DNA from 4 places in the Enterobacter cloacae complex sp. R_G8 genome. Region 4 is predicted to be linked to each of the others. Evidence: predicted binding sites of a transcription regulator. Region 4 holds the regulator's gene; each other region holds the start of a gene.
What was found. Region 4 encodes sigma-54, which starts transcription at its own class of promoters, with help from an activator protein. Its sites were predicted from a motif close to GTTGGCACANNTTTCGCTNT; they were not measured.
Positions count from the first base shown of each region.

Region 1: NQ842_RS17780 (amino acid ABC transporter substrate-binding protein) is a predicted target of sigma-54. The motif match lies at 1,310-1,329, and genes of this name have one in related genera.
Region 2: glnA (glutamate--ammonia ligase) is a predicted target of sigma-54. The motif match lies at 2,216-2,235, and genes of this name have one in related genera.
Region 3: norV (anaerobic nitric oxide reductase flavorubredoxin) is a predicted target of sigma-54. The motif match lies at 1,466-1,485, and genes of this name have one in related genera.

Region 1 is NZ_CP102246.1:3,737,898-3,742,112, forward strand. It holds gene lnt (apolipoprotein N-acyltransferase) at 1-1,200, shown strand, start outside; gene NQ842_RS17780 (amino acid ABC transporter substrate-binding protein) at 1,602-2,507, shown strand; gene NQ842_RS17785 (amino acid ABC transporter permease) at 2,663-3,403, shown strand; gene gltK (glutamate/aspartate ABC transporter permease GltK) at 3,403-4,077, shown strand; gene NQ842_RS17795 (amino acid ABC transporter ATP-binding protein) at 4,077-4,215, shown strand, end outside.
Region 2 is NZ_CP102246.1:229,649-233,863, forward strand. It holds gene glnL (nitrogen regulation protein NR(II)) at 1-525, opposite strand, end outside; gene glnA (glutamate--ammonia ligase) at 711-2,120, opposite strand; gene typA (ribosome-dependent GTPase TypA) at 2,507-4,215, shown strand, end outside.
Region 3 is NZ_CP102246.1:1,288,919-1,293,133, reverse strand. It holds gene norR (nitric oxide reductase transcriptional regulator NorR) at 1-1,345, opposite strand, end outside; gene norV (anaerobic nitric oxide reductase flavorubredoxin) at 1,530-2,963, shown strand; gene norW (NADH:flavorubredoxin reductase NorW) at 2,960-4,093, shown strand.
Region 4 is NZ_CP102246.1:763,583-767,797, reverse strand. It holds gene lptC (LPS export ABC transporter periplasmic protein LptC) at 1-171, shown strand, start outside; gene lptA (lipopolysaccharide ABC transporter substrate-binding protein LptA) at 140-694, shown strand; gene lptB (LPS export ABC transporter ATP-binding protein) at 701-1,426, shown strand; gene rpoN (RNA polymerase factor sigma-54) at 1,474-2,907, shown strand; gene hpf (ribosome hibernation promoting factor) at 2,930-3,217, shown strand; gene ptsN (PTS IIA-like nitrogen regulatory protein PtsN) at 3,300-3,791, shown strand; gene rapZ (RNase adapter RapZ) at 3,837-4,215, shown strand, end outside.

The DNA.
Region 1 (4,215 bases), 2.0 Mb from region 4:
CGCCTGTGGCCTAAAACCACCTGGCTGCGCGTCGCCATTGCGGCCCCCGTGGTCTGGCAGATTACCGAGTTCCTGCGCGGCTGGGTGCTGACCGGCTTCCCGTGGCTGCAGTTTGGCTACAGCCAGATCGACGGCCCGCTGAAAGGGCTGGCGCCAGTGATGGGTGTTGAGGCAATCAACTTCCTGCTGATGGTGGTAAGCGGTCTGCTGGTACTGGCACTGGTCACGCGTAACGGGAAACCACTGGTGGTGGCGCTGGTCCTCTTCGCCCTGCCCTTCCCGTTGCGTTATATCCAGTGGTATACCCTGATGCCTGAGCGCGCAACGCAGGTTTCAATGGTACAGGGCGATATTCCGCAGGCGATGAAGTGGGATGAGAAAGAGCTGCTGAACACGCTGAAAATCTACGCCAACGCCACTGAAGAGGTGATGGGTAAATCGCAGCTGATCATCTGGCCTGAATCCGCCATTCCGGATCTGGAAATTAACCAACAGCCGTTTCTGAATATGATGAACGATCTGCTGCGCGCGCGCGGCAGTACGCTGATCACCGGGATTGTGGATGCGCGTCTGAATCAGCAGAACCGCTACGATACCTACAACACCATCATTACGCTCGGCAAAGACAGCGACTACAGCCACACCTCGACTGACCGGTATAACAAGAATCACCTTGTTCCGTTCGGCGAGTTTGTTCCGCTGGAGTCGATTCTGCGTCCGCTGGCACCGTTCTTTGACCTGCCAATGTCCTCCTTCAGTCGGGGGCCGTACGTGCAGCCGCAGCTGCATGCACACGGTTTTGCCCTGACGGCGGCCATTTGCTACGAGATCATCCTCGGCGAACAGGTACGCGATAACTTCCGTCCGGATACGGACTTCCTGCTGACCATCTCTAATGATGCCTGGTTCGGTAAGTCGATTGGTCCGTGGCAGCATTTCCAGATGGCGCGAATGCGTTCCCTGGAGCTGGCGCGTCCGCTACTGCGCAGCACCAACAATGGCATCACCGCCGTGATTGGACCGCGGGGTGAAATTCAGTCCATGATCCCGCAGTTTACGCGCGAAGTGTTGACGGCTAAAGTCACGCCAACAAGCGGCCTGACGCCATATGCCCGTACCGGTAACTGGCCGCTGTGGATCCTGACCGCCCTGTTTGGCTTTGGGGCTGTGCTGATGAGCCTGCGTCAGCGTCGCCAATAACCTCACCTCGTCCTGCCGGGTGGCGGCTACGCCTTACCCGGCCTACATTTCGCTTCGTCGGTCGGGTAAGGCGTAGCCGCCACCCGACAGTTCCCTCCCAAATTTCAATTCTGGCACGTCTATTGCTTTGTTTATTCACGCAAACGCAGTTTGGCTTAACGTGCAACCTTGTCGCACCAGCGCAGATCATCAGTAGCACCGAAACGGTGCAACGAGAGATTTCTGCCTCGGAATGGTGCGGCGCGCTTCGCAAAAATAAACAATAACGCAGCAAAATCTTTACATTAAGCCAGACTAAATGTTAACAAGCTTGCATAACACTGCACTCGCATAGCGCGAGATATAACAACATCACAATGGGTATCAATGCGTCTCTGGCGCTGATAAGAAAGGAGTTGGGTATGCAATTACGTAAACTGGCCACAGCAATGCTGGTAATGGGGATGTCCGCAGGCGTCGTTCACGCTGAAGACGCGCCGGCAGCCGGCAGCACTCTCGACAAGATTGCCAAAAACGGCGTGATCGTGGTCGGCCACCGTGAATCTTCTGTCCCGTTCTCTTACTACGACAACACGCAAAAAGTCGTGGGCTATTCACAGGATTACTCTAACGCTATCGTTGAGGCCGTGAAGAAAAAGCTGAACAAACCCGATCTGCAGGTGAAGCTGATTCCGATCACCTCACAGAACCGTATCCCACTGCTGCAAAACGGCACCTTCGATTTTGAGTGTGGCTCTACCACCAATAACCTGGAGCGTCAGAAACAGGCTGCCTTCTCCGACACTATATTTGTGGTGGGGACCCGTCTGTTGACCAAAAAAGGCGGCGCGATTAAAGATTTTGCTGACCTGAAAGGCAAGGCCGTTGTTGTGACCTCCGGGACAACCTCAGAAGTGCTGCTGCACAAGCTGAACGACGAGAAGAAAATGGATATGCGCATCATCAGCGCGAAAGACCATGGTGACTCCTTCCGTACGCTGGAAAGTGGCCGTGCCGTCGCGTTTATGATGGATGATGCCCTGCTGGCTGGCGAACGTGCAAAAGCGAAGAAACCGGACAACTGGGATATCGTGGGCACCGCGCAGTCGAAAGAAGCTTACGGCTGTATGCTGCGTAAAGACGATCCGCAGTTCAAGAAGCTAATTGATGACACCATCGCCCAGGTGCAAACCTCTGGTGAAGCGGAAAAATGGTTCGACAAATGGTTCAAGAACCCAATTCCACCTAAAAATCTCAACATGAACTTTGAACTGTCTGACGACATGAAAGCACTGTTCAAATCACCGAATGACAAGGCTCTTAACTAATTAGAACTACAGGGGCGGGATCTCCTGCCCTCTCGATTGTCGGGAAGCATGGACAGACTATACGTTGAGTGGTCGTTCCCCACTCAGCGCGAAAAATGAGCTTCTCACCAATCTTCGAGGGTAGCGCTGCTACCCTTTTTTTTCTGGAGTTTATTATGTCAATAGACTGGAACTGGGGCATATTTCTGCAACAAGCCCCGTTCGGCAACACAACCTATCTTGGCTGGCTGTGGAGCGGCTTTCAGGTCACCGTTGCATTATCGATAACGGCGTGGATTATTGCGTTCCTTGTCGGTTCACTGTTCGGTATTCTGCGCACCGTCCCAAACCGTTTTCTCTCTTCTATCGGCACGCTGTATGTGGAATTGTTCCGTAACGTTCCGCTGATCGTGCAGTTCTTTACCTGGTATCTGGTCGTTCCTGAACTGCTGCCGGAAAATATTGGCATGTGGTTCAAGTCGGAACTGGATCCTAACGTACAGTTCTTTGTCTCCTCGATGATGTGTCTGGGGCTGTTTACCGCCGCGCGCGTGTGCGAGCAGGTGCGTGCCGCTATTCAGTCGCTGCCGCGTGGACAAAAGAACGCGGGTCTGGCAATGGGATTAACGCTGCCGCAAACCTACCGCTACGTCCTGCTGCCTAACGCCTACCGCGTCATTGTCCCACCGATGACCTCAGAGATGATGAACCTGGTCAAAAACTCGGCCATCGCCTCCACGATCGGTCTGGTCGATATGGCGGCACAGGCGGGCAAACTGCTGGATTATTCCGCCCATGCGTGGGAATCCTTCACGGCAATTACGCTCGCGTATGTTCTGATTAACGCTTTCATCATGCTGGTGATGAACCTGGTTGAACGCAAAATTCGCCTGCCGGGCAATCTGGGGGGCAAATAATGTACGAATTTGACTGGAGTTCCATTGTTCCTTCCATGCCATACCTGCTTGATGGTCTGGTGATCACCTTAAAAATCACCGTGATCGCCATCATCGTTGGTATCGTCTGGGGAACCCTGCTGGCAGTCATGCGCCTGTCGAGCTTTAAACCGCTCGCCTGGTTTGCCACTGCCTACGTTAACGTTTTCCGCTCCATCCCGCTGGTGATGGTGCTGCTGTGGTTTTACCTGATTGTTCCCGGTTTCCTGCAAAACGTTCTGGGACTGTCACCGAAAACCGATATCCGCCTTATCTCCGCGATGGTTGCGTTCTCCATGTTTGAGGCCGCTTACTATTCCGAGATTATCCGTGCGGGCATTCAGAGTATCTCCCGTGGGCAGTCCAGCGCGGCGCTGGCGCTGGGAATGACCCACTGGCAGTCCATGCAGCTCATTATTCTGCCGCAGGCGTTTCGCGCCATGGTTCCCCTCCTGCTGACCCAGGGCATCGTGCTGTTCCAGGATACCTCTCTGGTATATGTCCTGAGCCTGGCAGACTTCTTCCGTACCGCGTCCACCATCGGTGAACGTGATGGTACGCAGGTTGAGATGGTGCTCTTCGCAGGTGCGGTCTATTTTGTGATTAGTTTAAGCGCGTCGCTGCTGGTCAGTTGGCTGAAGAAAAGGACGGTATAATGATTTCCCTGAAAAATGTTTCTAAATGGTATGGGCACTTTCAGGTGCTGACCGACTGCTCCACCGAAGTCAAAAAAGGTGATGTGGTGGTAGTGTGCGGGCCGTCCGGTTCCGGTAAATCGACGCTGATCAAAACGG
Region 2 (4,215 bases), 530 kb from region 4:
GGCCTGCTCAATGATGACGTTGGTATACTCCGCCAGCGCAGGGTCCGGCAGCGCTTTGGTTAACAGCTGCGCCGCCCCGCGTAATCCGCCCAGTGGGTTTTTGATTTCATGCGCCAGGCCCCGCACCAGATCGCGGGCGGCAATTTGCTGCGCATGTTGAAGTTGCTCCTGGCTCAGTCGGCGCTGATTGTCCATCGGCGCCATTTCGAGCAGGATCAACCCTTCAGGAAGACGTTGCGCGGTGAGCGACAAAATATGCGAGCGCCCGTCGATGACCAGCGTCACTTCGTTATCGGTGAACCCCTGACCGGCCTGCAGACTTTCCTGCATCAGGCCAATGTTCAGCGAAAAATAGCTCAATAATTCTGGCAGCGGAGTGCCAAACAGTTTGCGTGCGCTTTGGGCGAGCAGTTGCTGCGCCGCCGGGTTGGCGTAATGAACAGCCAGCTCGTCATCGACCAGCAAAATGCTGTTAATTAACGAATTGAGGATCTGCCCAGCATCGGGCAGCGTGCCAGTTGCCATTCAGCAGTCTCCTGGAGTTGGTTGCACTAATTTAGTGCAGTATAGCTTTTTCGTCGTAAAAAGCGCGTGAGATCAGGTTGTTGGTGGAGAAAAAAGCCCATCCGGAGATGGGCTGAAAGTTTCCACGGCAACAAAAAAAAGCTTTCGGGGCCGCGCCTGAAGAGTGGCGCGAAACCCGTTGTAACTTAAACGCTGTAGTACAGTTCGAATTCAACCGGATGCGGAGTCATGCGCACGCGGTCGTTCTCTTCAGTACGCAGGGCGATGTAGGCATCGATAGCGTCATCAGTGAATACGCCACCCGCAGTCAAGAACTCGCGGTCTGCGTCCAGCGCCTGCAGGGCTTCTTCCAGAGAGCCAGCAACCTGTGGGATCTCTTTCGCTTCTTCTGGTGGCAGGTCGTACAGGTTTTTGTCCATCGCTTCGCCTGGGTGGATCTTGTTCTTGATACCGTCCAGACCGGCCATCAGCAGTGCTGCGAAGCACAGGTATGGGTTAGCCGCTGGATCCGGGAAGCGCACTTCGATACGACGCGCTTTAGGAGAAGCCACCACCGGGATACGGATAGAAGCAGAACGGTTACGTGCAGAGTAAGCCAGCATAACAGGTGCTTCGTAGCCTGGGACCAGACGCTTGTAAGAGTTGGTGGTTGGGTTCGCCAGGGCGTTGATCGCTTTAGCGTGTTTGATTACGCCGCCAATGTAGTACAGCGCCTGCTCAGACAGACCTGCATATTTGTCACCAGAGAACAGGTTGGTACCGTTCTTGGACAGGGACATGTGGCAGTGCATACCGGAACCGTTGTCGCCAAACATTGGTTTTGGCATGAAGGTCGCGGTTTTACCGAAACGGTGCGCAACGTTGTGCACAACGTATTTGTAGATCTGAATTTCGTCCGCTTTTTTGGTCATGGTGTTGAAGCGGGTTGCCACTTCGTTCTGACCCGCAGTCGCCACTTCGTGGTGGTGAGCTTCTACCACCAGGCCCATCTCTTCCATCACCAGACACATGGTGGAACGAATGTCCTGTGCGGAATCGACCGGAGGAACCGGGAAGTAGCCGCCTTTCACGCCAGGACGGTGACCTTTGTTACCACCTTCGTATTTGGTGGAGGAGTTCCATGCACCTTCGATGTCGTCGATAGCCACGTGGGAGCCAGAGATAGAGGCACCGAAACGAATGTCATCGAACAGGAAGAATTCTGGTTCTGGCCCGAACAGAACGGTGTCTGCGATGCCAGTAGAACGCAGGTACTCTTCAGCGCGTTTAGCGATGGAGCGTGGGTCGCGGTCGTAGCCCTGCAGCGTGCCTGGCTCGAGGATATCGCAACGGATGATCAGGGTTGGCTCTTCGAAGAATGGATCAATGACCGCCGTGGTCGCGTCTGGCATCAGAACCATGTCAGATTCGTTAATGCCTTTCCAGCCACCAATGGAGGAGCCGTCAAACATTTTGCCTTCTTCAAAGAATTCGGCGTTTACCTGATGAGCAGGAATTGTGACGTGCTGTTCTTTACCTTTGGTATCAGTGAAGCGCAGATCAACAAACTTCACTTCATGTTCGTTCAGCATCGTCAAAACGTGTTCAGCGGACATACTTAACTCTCCAGATTGGTCATTGTCGTCGTGGTAACGAGGTCTTCAACTTCTATCAAGGTGGCTATGAGGCCATCTTTTTGCCGTATTTTTATAAAGCGAAATCTGTGCCAACTTTTAAAACACCCCAAAAAGGCGTTATCATGCGCACCATAGTGCAAAAGTGCTGCACCACAATGGTTATGTTGCACCAGTATAGTGCTTCAGTGTGAACACTGAGCACCATATTGGTGCAATTTTCGTTAAAGTGCCCTTTTTACGCTCCGTGAAAGCGATCACAAAGCATCTCTGCAATACTTGTTTGCGGGGGATGTTTGTGATCCTGTTTTGTAGTGCGATTAATCCGTGTACAATAACGCGCTATTTCTAATGCCTGAGGCAAAGTTGTGATCGAAAATTTGCGTAACATCGCCATCATCGCGCACGTTGACCATGGTAAAACTACCCTGGTTGATAAGCTGCTGCAGCAATCCGGTACGTTTGATGCTCGTGCCGAAACTCAAGAGCGTGTGATGGACTCCAACGATTTGGAGAAAGAGCGTGGGATTACCATCCTCGCGAAAAACACCGCTATCAAATGGAATGACTACCGTATCAACATCGTTGATACCCCAGGGCACGCCGACTTCGGTGGTGAAGTTGAGCGCGTGATGTCCATGGTGGATTCCGTGCTGCTGGTGGTTGACGCCTTTGACGGCCCAATGCCGCAAACGCGTTTCGTGACCAAAAAAGCATTTGCCCATGGCCTGAAGCCTATTGTTGTTATCAACAAGGTTGACCGTCCTGGCGCACGCCCTGACTGGGTTGTTGATCAGGTATTCGACCTGTTCGTTAACCTTGATGCGACCGACGAGCAGCTGGACTTCCCTATCATCTACGCTTCGGCGCTGAATGGTATTGCGGGTCTGGATCACGAAAATATGGCGGAAGACATGACCCCGCTGTATCAGGCCATTGTCGATCACGTACCGGCTCCGGATGTTGATCTCGATGGTCCACTGCAGATGCAGATCTCCCAGCTGGACTACAACAACTACGTTGGCGTTATCGGTATCGGCCGCATCAAACGCGGTAAAGTGAAGCCGAACCAGCAGGTTACTATCATCGATAGCGAAGGCAAAACCCGTAACGGTAAAGTGGGCAAAGTGCTGACTCACCTGGGTCTGGAGCGTATCGACAGCGATCTGGCTGAAGCGGGCGATATCATCGCGATCACCGGTCTTGGCGAGCTGAACATCTCTGACACCATCTGCGACCCGCAGAACGTGGAAGCGCTGCCAGCCCTGTCTGTTGATGAACCGACGGTAACCATGTTCTTCAACGTCAACACCTCTCCGTTCTGTGGTAAAGAAGGTAAATTCGTTACCTCTCGTCAGATCCTTGACCGCCTGAACAAAGAGCTGGTGCATAACGTTGCGCTGCGCGTTGAAGAAACCGAAGACGCTGATGCATTCCGCGTTTCCGGTCGTGGTGAGCTGCACCTGTCTGTCCTGATCGAAAACATGCGTCGTGAAGGTTTCGAAATGGCGGTTTCCCGTCCGAAAGTTATCTTCCGCGAAATCGACGGCCGTAAACAAGAGCCGTTCGAAAACGTAACGCTGGACGTTGAAGAGCAGCACCAGGGTTCTGTGATGCAGGCTCTGGGTGAGCGTAAAGGCGACCTGAAAAACATGAATCCAGATGGCAAAGGCCGCGTACGTCTCGACTACGTGATCCCAAGCCGTGGCCTGATCGGCTTCCGTTCTGAGTTCATGACCATGACTTCCGGTACCGGTCTGCTGTACTCCACCTTCAGCCACTACGACGACGTACGTCCGGGCGAAGTGGGCCAGCGTAACAACGGCGTGCTGATCTCCAACGGTCAGGGTAAAGCGGTTGCGTTTGCGCTGTTCGGTCTGCAGGATCGCGGTAAGCTGTTCCTGGGTCACGGTGCTGAAGTGTATGAAGGCCAGATCATCGGTATTCACAGTCGTTCTAACGACCTGACTGTAAACTGCCTGACCGGTAAGAAACTGACCAACATGCGTGCGTCCGGTACTGACGAAGCAACGGTTCTGGTTCCACCGATCAAGATGACGCTGGAGCAGGCTCTGGA
Region 3 (4,215 bases), 530 kb from region 4:
GCGTTGCGGGCTTCACGAGCGGGGCACTTTCCTCATGCAGCGCAAAATGCCGCGCATGAATCACGATTTCATCCCCTGAGCGCGTCGCCCGCGCCAGCACCACCGCGCGATGGATGGCGTGCTCCAGCTCGCGTACGTTACCCGGCCAGGCGTAGGTCAGCAGATGGCTCCGCGCCCCCGGGCTCAATACCACGCGCGACAAGCCCATTTTGAGCCGACACTGTTCGCAGAAAAAACCCGCCAGCAGCACCACATCGTCCCCACGCTCGCGCAGCGGCGGCACGGTAAGCGGAAAAACGCTCAGACGATGGAACAGATCGGCGCGGAAATTGCCGTTAAGCACCGCTTCGCGCAGGTCGCGGTTGGTTGCCGCCAGCACGCGCACGTTGACCCGTAAGCTGCGGTCGTCTCCCACGCGCTGAATATCACCGTACTGTAATACGCGCAGCAGCTTGGCCTGCAGCGACAGCGAAAGCTCGCCTATTTCATCGAGGAACAGCGTGCCGTTATCGGCCATTTCAAACTTACCGCTGCGGTTGCTGATGGCGCCGGTAAATGCCCCTTTAACGTGACCAAACAGCTCACTTTCCGCCACGCTTTCCGGCAGTGCAGCGCAGTTAAGATAGACCAGCGGGTTGGCCGCACGCGGTGAAGCTTCGTGAATGGATTTCGCCACCAGCTCTTTACCGGTGCCGGTCTCACCGAAGATGAGCACGTTCAAATCGGATGCCGCGACGATCTCAATCTCTTTTTTGAGTTGTACCATGCCTGGCGAGAGGCCAATCATCTCCGTATGCGCGACCTGTTCAAACGCCACCGGGCTGCCAGGAAGAATATTCTGGCTCTCCAGCTGTTCAATCAGCAGAGCATTGTTCAGCGCCCCGGCGGCCAGGGCCGCAATCAGGCGCAACTCTTCGTCGCTGAAGGTATCGAACTGGTCCGGCGACATCCCATCAAGGGTCAGCGCCCCAATCAGGTTTTGTCCGGCAAACAGCGGCAGCCCGATACAGGCATGTACCTTCAGGCTCTCCTGCCCCGGTATAAGGCCGTCGTACGGATCGGGCAGATCGCTGTCCGCCGGAAAACGCACCACGTCACCTGCCCGGGCGATGGTCTCCAGCCGCGGGTGGCCTTCCAGGATAAAACGCCTTCCAAGAACGTCCTGCGCCAGCCCGTCGATAGCCAGAGGTATAAACTGTCGTCCTTCATAGCGCAGCAGCGCCGATGCATCGCAGTCCAGCACGTGGCGCAGCGTGGAAATCAGCCGCTGAAAACGATCCTGATGACCGATACCGGTTTGCAGTTCAATGGCGATCTTCGCCAGCACGTCTACGGAAAAGCTCATATCTGCCTCGCTGTCATTTTGACAGTACATAGTGTCATATTGACATCTTTAACAATAGTCATAATGACTACCCATTCCGGGGAATAAAAATTTTAACCCATAAAAATCAATAAAATAAAAGTTGGCACGCAAGTTGATATAGACAAAATATCTTATTTAACACGCCGTATTATTTGAGGTTGCTATGTCTATTCTGGTTAAAAATAACATTCATTGGGTCGGTCAACGTGACTGGGAAGTGCGTGATTTCCACGGGACGGAATACAAAACGCTGCGCGGCAGCAGCTACAACAGCTATCTCATCCGAGAAGGTAAAAACGTGCTGATCGATACCGTCGATCACAAATTCAGCCGCGAGTTCGTGCAGAACCTGCGCAGCGAAATCGATCTGAACGATATCGACTACATCATCATCAACCACGCGGAAGAGGATCACGCCGGGGCGCTGACCGAGTTGATGTCCCACATTCCGGATACCCCAATCTACTGCACCACCAACGCCATCGACTCCATCAACGGTCACCATCACCATCCGGAGTGGAACTTCCACACCGTGAAAACCGGCGACACGCTGGATATTGGTAACGGCAAACAGCTGATCTTCGTGGAAACCCCGATGCTGCACTGGCCGGACAGCATGATGACCTACCTGACCGGCGATGCGGTACTGTTCAGCAACGACGCCTTTGGTCAGCACTACTGCGACGAACGTATGTTTAACGATGAAGTGGATCAGACCGAGCTGTTTGAACAGTGCCAGCGCTACTACGCCAACATCCTGACCCCGTTCAGCCGTCTGGTGACGCCAAAAATCAGCGAGATCCTCGGCTTCAACCTGCCGGTGGATATGATTGCCACCTCCCACGGCGTGGTGTGGCGTGAAAACCCTACCCAGATCGTTGAGCTGTACCTGAAATGGGCGGCGGATTATCAGGAAGACCGCATCACGATTTTCTACGACACCATGTCCAACAACACCCGCATGATGGCGGATGCGATTGCCCAGGGCATCAACGAAGCGGACCCGAACGTGGCGGTGAAAATCTTCAACGTGGCGCGCAGCGATAAAAACGAGATCCTCACCAACGTCTTCCGCTCTAAGGGCGTGCTGGTGGGCACCTCCACCATGAACAACGTGATGATGCCGAAAATAGCCGGCCTGGTGGAAGAGATGACCGGCCTGCGCTTTCGCAACAAACGCGCCAGCGCCTTTGGCTCCCACGGCTGGAGCGGCGGTGCGGTAGATCGTCTTTCTACCCGCCTGCAGGATGCCGGTTTTGAGATGTCCATGAGCCTGAAGGCCAAATGGCGGCCTGATCTCGACGCGCTGGAAATCTGCCGTCAGCACGGCCGCGATATTGCGCGTCAGTGGGCGCTCGCACCGCTTCCGCAGGCAGCAAAACCGACCGAACAGCAGGAGGCCTGCGCCGCGACCGCCGATCCTGGCCCACGCATGCAGTGCAGTGTCTGCCAGTGGATCTACGATCCGGAACAGGGCGAGCCGCTGCAGGATGTCGCACCGGGTACGCCGTGGAGTGAGGTGCCGGACACCTTCCTCTGCCCGGAATGTTCCCTTGGGAAAGACGTCTTTGACGAACTGGCAACGGAGGCAAAATGAGCAATGGCATTGTCATCATCGGCTCGGGCTTTGCCGCCCGCCAGTTGGTGAAAAATATCCGCAAACAGGATGCAAACGTGCCGCTGACGGTCATCGCCGCCGACAGCATGAATGAGTACAACAAGCCTGATCTAAGCCATGTGATTAGCCTGAACCAGCGCGCTGACGATCTCACCCGCCAGACGGCGGGAGAGTTCGCGGAGCAGTTCAACCTGCGCCTGTTTCCCTACACCTGGGTCACCGATATCGACGCTGCCGCGCACGTGGTAAAAGCGAAAGACAAAACCTGGCAGTACGACAAGCTGGTGCTGGCGACGGGAGCCTCTGCTTTCGTGCCGCCGGTTGAAGGCCGCGAGCTGATGATCACCCTGAACAGTCAGCAGGCGTACCAGGCCTGTGAAACGACGCTTTGCGACGCAAGGCGGGTGATGATTGTTGGCGGCGGTCTGATTGGCACCGAACTGGCGATGGATTTCTGTCGCGCAGGTAAAGCCGTCACTCTGGTCGACCACGCGGCAAGCATTCTGTCGGCCTTGATGCCCGCAGAAGTAAGCAGTCGCTTACAGCACCGTCTGACTGACATGGGCGTGCATCTGCTGCTGAAATCGCAATTGCAGAGTCTGAGCAAAACCGAAGGCGGCATTCGCGCAACGCTTGACCGCAACCGCAGCGTGGAGGTCGATGTGGTGATTGCCGCGACAGGGCTGCGCCCGGAAACCGCGCTGGCGCACCGCGCTGGCGCAGAAACAGACCGTGGTGTGAAGGTGAATAGCTACCTGCAAACCACGCAGCCCGACATTTACGCGTTGGGGGACTGTGCGGAAATCAACGGTCAGGTGCTGCCTTTCCTGCAGCCGATCCAGCTTGGCGCCATGCATCTGGCAAAAAACCTGCTCGGCGGCAGCGCACCGCTGAAATTACCGGCCATGCTGGTGAAGGTGAAAACGCCTGACATGCCGCTGCATCTGGCAGGCGAAACGCAGCGCCAGGATCTGCACTGGCAAATCACCCTCGACCCGCAGGGCATGGTCGCGCGAGGCGTGGATAACGAGGGTCAGATACGCGCCTTTGTCGTCAGTGAAGACCGGATGAAGGAGGCTTTCGCTCTGCTGAAATCACTGCCTGCTTAATCCGGCGTCGCCTGCCACGTTGACGTAATCTCTGGATTTTAGTGTCCGCCGCCCCGCTGTCCCGGGGCTTTTTTTGGCGCATCTTATTCATGAGGTAAATACATATTAGATAAATCATCGTT
Region 4 (4,215 bases):
ATCAACCTGGTAACCCAGGATGTGACGTCGCAGGATCTGGTTACTCTGTACGGCACAACATTTAATTCCAGCGGTTTAAGAATGCGCGGGAACTTACGCAGCAAAAACGCCGAGCTGATTGAAAAGGTTAGAACCTCCTATGAAATTCAAAACAAACAAACTCAGCCTTAAAGTAATTATCGCCAGCGCGATGCTGGCGGCCAGTCTTCCCGCGCTTGCTGTTACTGGCGATACTGAACAGCCGATCCATATCGAGTCCGATACACAGTCTCTTGATATGCAGGGTAATGTCGTTACCTTTACCGGCAACGTCGTCGTGACCCAGGGCACCATCAAGATTAACGCCGATAAGGTGGTCGTTACCCGTCCAGGTGGCGAACAGGGCAAAGAGATCATTGATGGCTACGGCAACCCGGCCACGTTCTACCAGATGCAGGACAACGGCAAACCGGTGAAAGGTCATGCCAGCCACATGCATTATGAACTGGCGAAAGATCTGGTCATCCTGACCGGCAACGCCTATCTGGAACAGCTCGATAGCAATATCACCGGTGACAAGATCACCTATCTGGTGAAAGAGCAAAAAATGCAGGCCTCCAGCGAGAAAGGCAAACGTGTCACCACCGTGCTGGTGCCGTCTCAGCTGCAGGACAAAGGCAAGGGCCAGGCCCCGGCACAGAAGAAGAGTAACTAATTCGTTATGGCAACATTAACTGCAAAAAATCTCGCTAAGGCCTACAAGGGCCGCCGTGTCGTGGAAGATGTCAGTCTGACCGTCAACTCCGGCGAAATTGTTGGCCTGCTTGGCCCTAACGGTGCGGGTAAAACCACGACCTTCTACATGGTCGTCGGTATTGTTCCGCGCGATGCCGGTAACATCATCATTGATGATGAAGACATCAGCCTTCTGCCGCTGCATGCGCGCGCGCGTCGTGGTATTGGCTACCTGCCGCAGGAAGCCTCTATTTTCCGTCGCCTGAGCGTCTTCGATAACCTGATGGCCGTTCTGCAAATTCGTGACGATCTGACCAGCGAGCAGCGTCAGGATCGCGCCAACGAGCTGATGGAAGAGTTTCACATTGAACACCTGCGTGACAGCCTCGGTCAGGCGCTGTCCGGGGGGGAACGCCGCCGTGTTGAAATTGCACGCGCGTTGGCCGCAAATCCGAAGTTTATCCTGTTGGATGAACCGTTTGCGGGTGTTGACCCGATCTCCGTTATCGACATTAAACGTATTATTGAGCACCTGCGCGACAGCGGGCTTGGCGTGTTGATCACCGACCACAACGTCCGTGAAACACTGGCCGTTTGCGAACGCGCCTACATTGTGAGCCAGGGCAATCTGATCGCCCACGGTACGCCGCAACAGATCCTCGAAGATGATCATGTTAAGCGCGTCTATCTTGGGGAAGACTTCAGACTCTGATAGGGTAGAGGTAACGTAACGCCGAACCGGAGAAAAATGCTCTGAACATGAAGCAAGGTTTGCAATTAAGGCTCAGCCAACAACTGGCGATGACGCCGCAGCTACAGCAGGCGATTCGCCTGTTGCAACTGTCCACATTAGAACTCCAGCAGGAGCTCCAGCAAGCGCTGGACAGCAATCCGCTGCTGGAGCAAGCCGATCTTCATGACGAGGTAGACACTCAGCAAGCGCAGGACACGGAAACCCTTGATTCCGTTGATGCTCTCGAACAAAAAGAGATGCCGGACGAGCTTCCACTGGATGCCAGCTGGGATGAAATCTACACCGCCGGGACCCCTTCCGGAACGCGTGCAGACTACCAGGATGACGAGCTACCTGTCTATCAGGGTGAAACTACCCAGTCACTGCAGGATTACCTGATGTGGCAAGTGGAGCTGACCCCCTTCTCCGATACCGATCGTGCGATTGCCACGTCCATTGTCGATGCCGTAGACGACACAGGCTATCTGACCGTCACGCTCGACGATATTCTGGAAAGCATGGGCGATGACGAGATTGAACTCGAAGAGATAGAAGCCGTTCTGAAGCGCATTCAGCGTTTTGACCCGGTGGGTGTGGCGGCAAAAGATCTGCGCGACTGCCTGCTGATCCAGCTTTCGCAGTTCAGTAAAGAGACGCCCTGGATCGATGAGGCCCGCTTAATCATCAGCGATCATCTGGATCTGCTGGCTAACCATGATTTCCGTACCCTGATGCGCGTTACGCGTCTGAAAGAAGAGGTGCTGAAAGAGGCGGTTAACCTGATCCAGTCGCTCGATCCTCGCCCCGGTCAGTCTATCCAGACCAGCGAACCTGAATACGTCATTCCTGATGTGCTGGTCAGAAAACACAATGGCCGCTGGGTCGTTGAACTCAACTCAGACAGCATTCCTCGCCTGCAAATCAATCAGCAATACGCCTCCATGTGTACCAGCGCACGTAACGACTCCGACAACCAGTATATTCGCAGCAACCTGCAGGAAGCGCGATGGTTAATCAAAAGTCTGGAGAGCCGGAATGATACGCTGCTGCGCGTGAGCCGTTGCATCGTTGAACAGCAGCAAGCTTTCTTTGAGCAGGGCGAAGAGTATATGAAACCGATGGTGCTGGCGGATATCGCCCAGGCCGTCGAGATGCATGAATCAACCATTTCCCGCGTGACCACGCAGAAGTATCTGCACAGTCCTCGCGGTATATTTGAGCTTAAGTATTTCTTCTCCAGCCATGTGAACACCGAAGGTGGGGGCGAAGCCTCCTCAACGGCGATTCGTGCCCTGGTGAAGAAGTTGATCGCCGCGGAAAACCCCGCGAAGCCACTGAGCGACAGTAAGTTAACCACCATGCTGTCCGACCAGGGTATTATGGTGGCACGTCGTACTGTTGCGAAGTATCGAGAGTCTTTATCCATTCCGCCGTCTAACCAGCGTAAACAGCTGGTCTGACACAACCGATAAGGAAGACACTATGCAGCTCAACATCACTGGACAAAACGTCGAGATTACTGAGGCCTTGCGCGACTTTGTGAATACTAAGTTCGCGAAACTTGAACAGTATTTCGAAAGGATCAATCAGGTCTATATTGTGTTGAAAGTGGAAAAAGTGACTCATATCTCGGATGCAACCCTGCATGTCAATGGGGGCGAACTCCACGCCAGTGCGGAAGGGCAAGACATGTACGCTGCTATCGACGGCTTGATTGATAAGCTTGCACGACAGCTCAATAAACATAAAGATAAACTGAAACAACACTAATTGTCCGGGCAGTTAACGGGTGCAGGAAGGCCTGTTGTGGAACACAACAGGCCATTTGTACAGTTAGCGCTTAGGTGAAATTATGATGAACAACGATTCCGCTCTTCAATTGAGCAATGTCCTTAACCAGGAATGTACCCGCAGTGGCGTTCACTGCCAGAGCAAAAAACGTGCCCTGGAAATTATCAGTGAACTGGCCGCAAAACAGCTGGGCCTGCCGCCGCAGGTCGTGTTCGAAGCCATCCTGACCCGTGAAAAAATGGGCAGTACCGGTATCGGCAACGGCATTGCGATCCCGCATGGCAAACTGGAAGAGGACACCCTGCGTGCCGTCGGTGTGTTTGTGCAACTGGAAACGCCTATTGCCTTTGATGCCATCGATAACCAGCCCGTTGATCTCCTCTTCGCGCTGCTGGTTCCTGCCGACCAGACGAAAACCCATCTGCATACGCTTTCACTGGTCGCTAAACGCCTGGCCGATAAAACCATCTGCCGTCGACTGCGCTCAGCGCAAAGTGATGAAGAGCTCTATCAAATTATCACTGAAGCAGAAGGCAGTCAGGATGATGCGTAACCAGGAGATGGCCTTCACATCTGTTGTCCTGAGGAGAAACGGAACATGGTGCTGATGATTGTCAGTGGCCGTTCGGGGTCGGGGAAATCCGTGGCCCTGCGCGCGCTGGAAGACATGGGTTTTTACTGCGTAGATAACCTGCCGGTGGTACTGCTGCCCGAGCTGGCGCGCACCCTTGCAGACAGACAAATCTCTGCCGCCGTCAGCATCGACGTCCGTAACATGCCTGAATCGCCAGAAATCTTTGAACAGGCGATGAGTAACCTGCCGGACACGTTTTCGCCTCAGCTGCTGTTCCTTGACGCTGACCGCAACACGCTCATCCGTCGCTACAGCGATACCCGTCGTTTGCACCCGCTTTCCAGCAAGAACCTCTCTCTGGAGAGCGCAATCGACGAAGAGAGCGACCTGCTGGAGCCGCTGC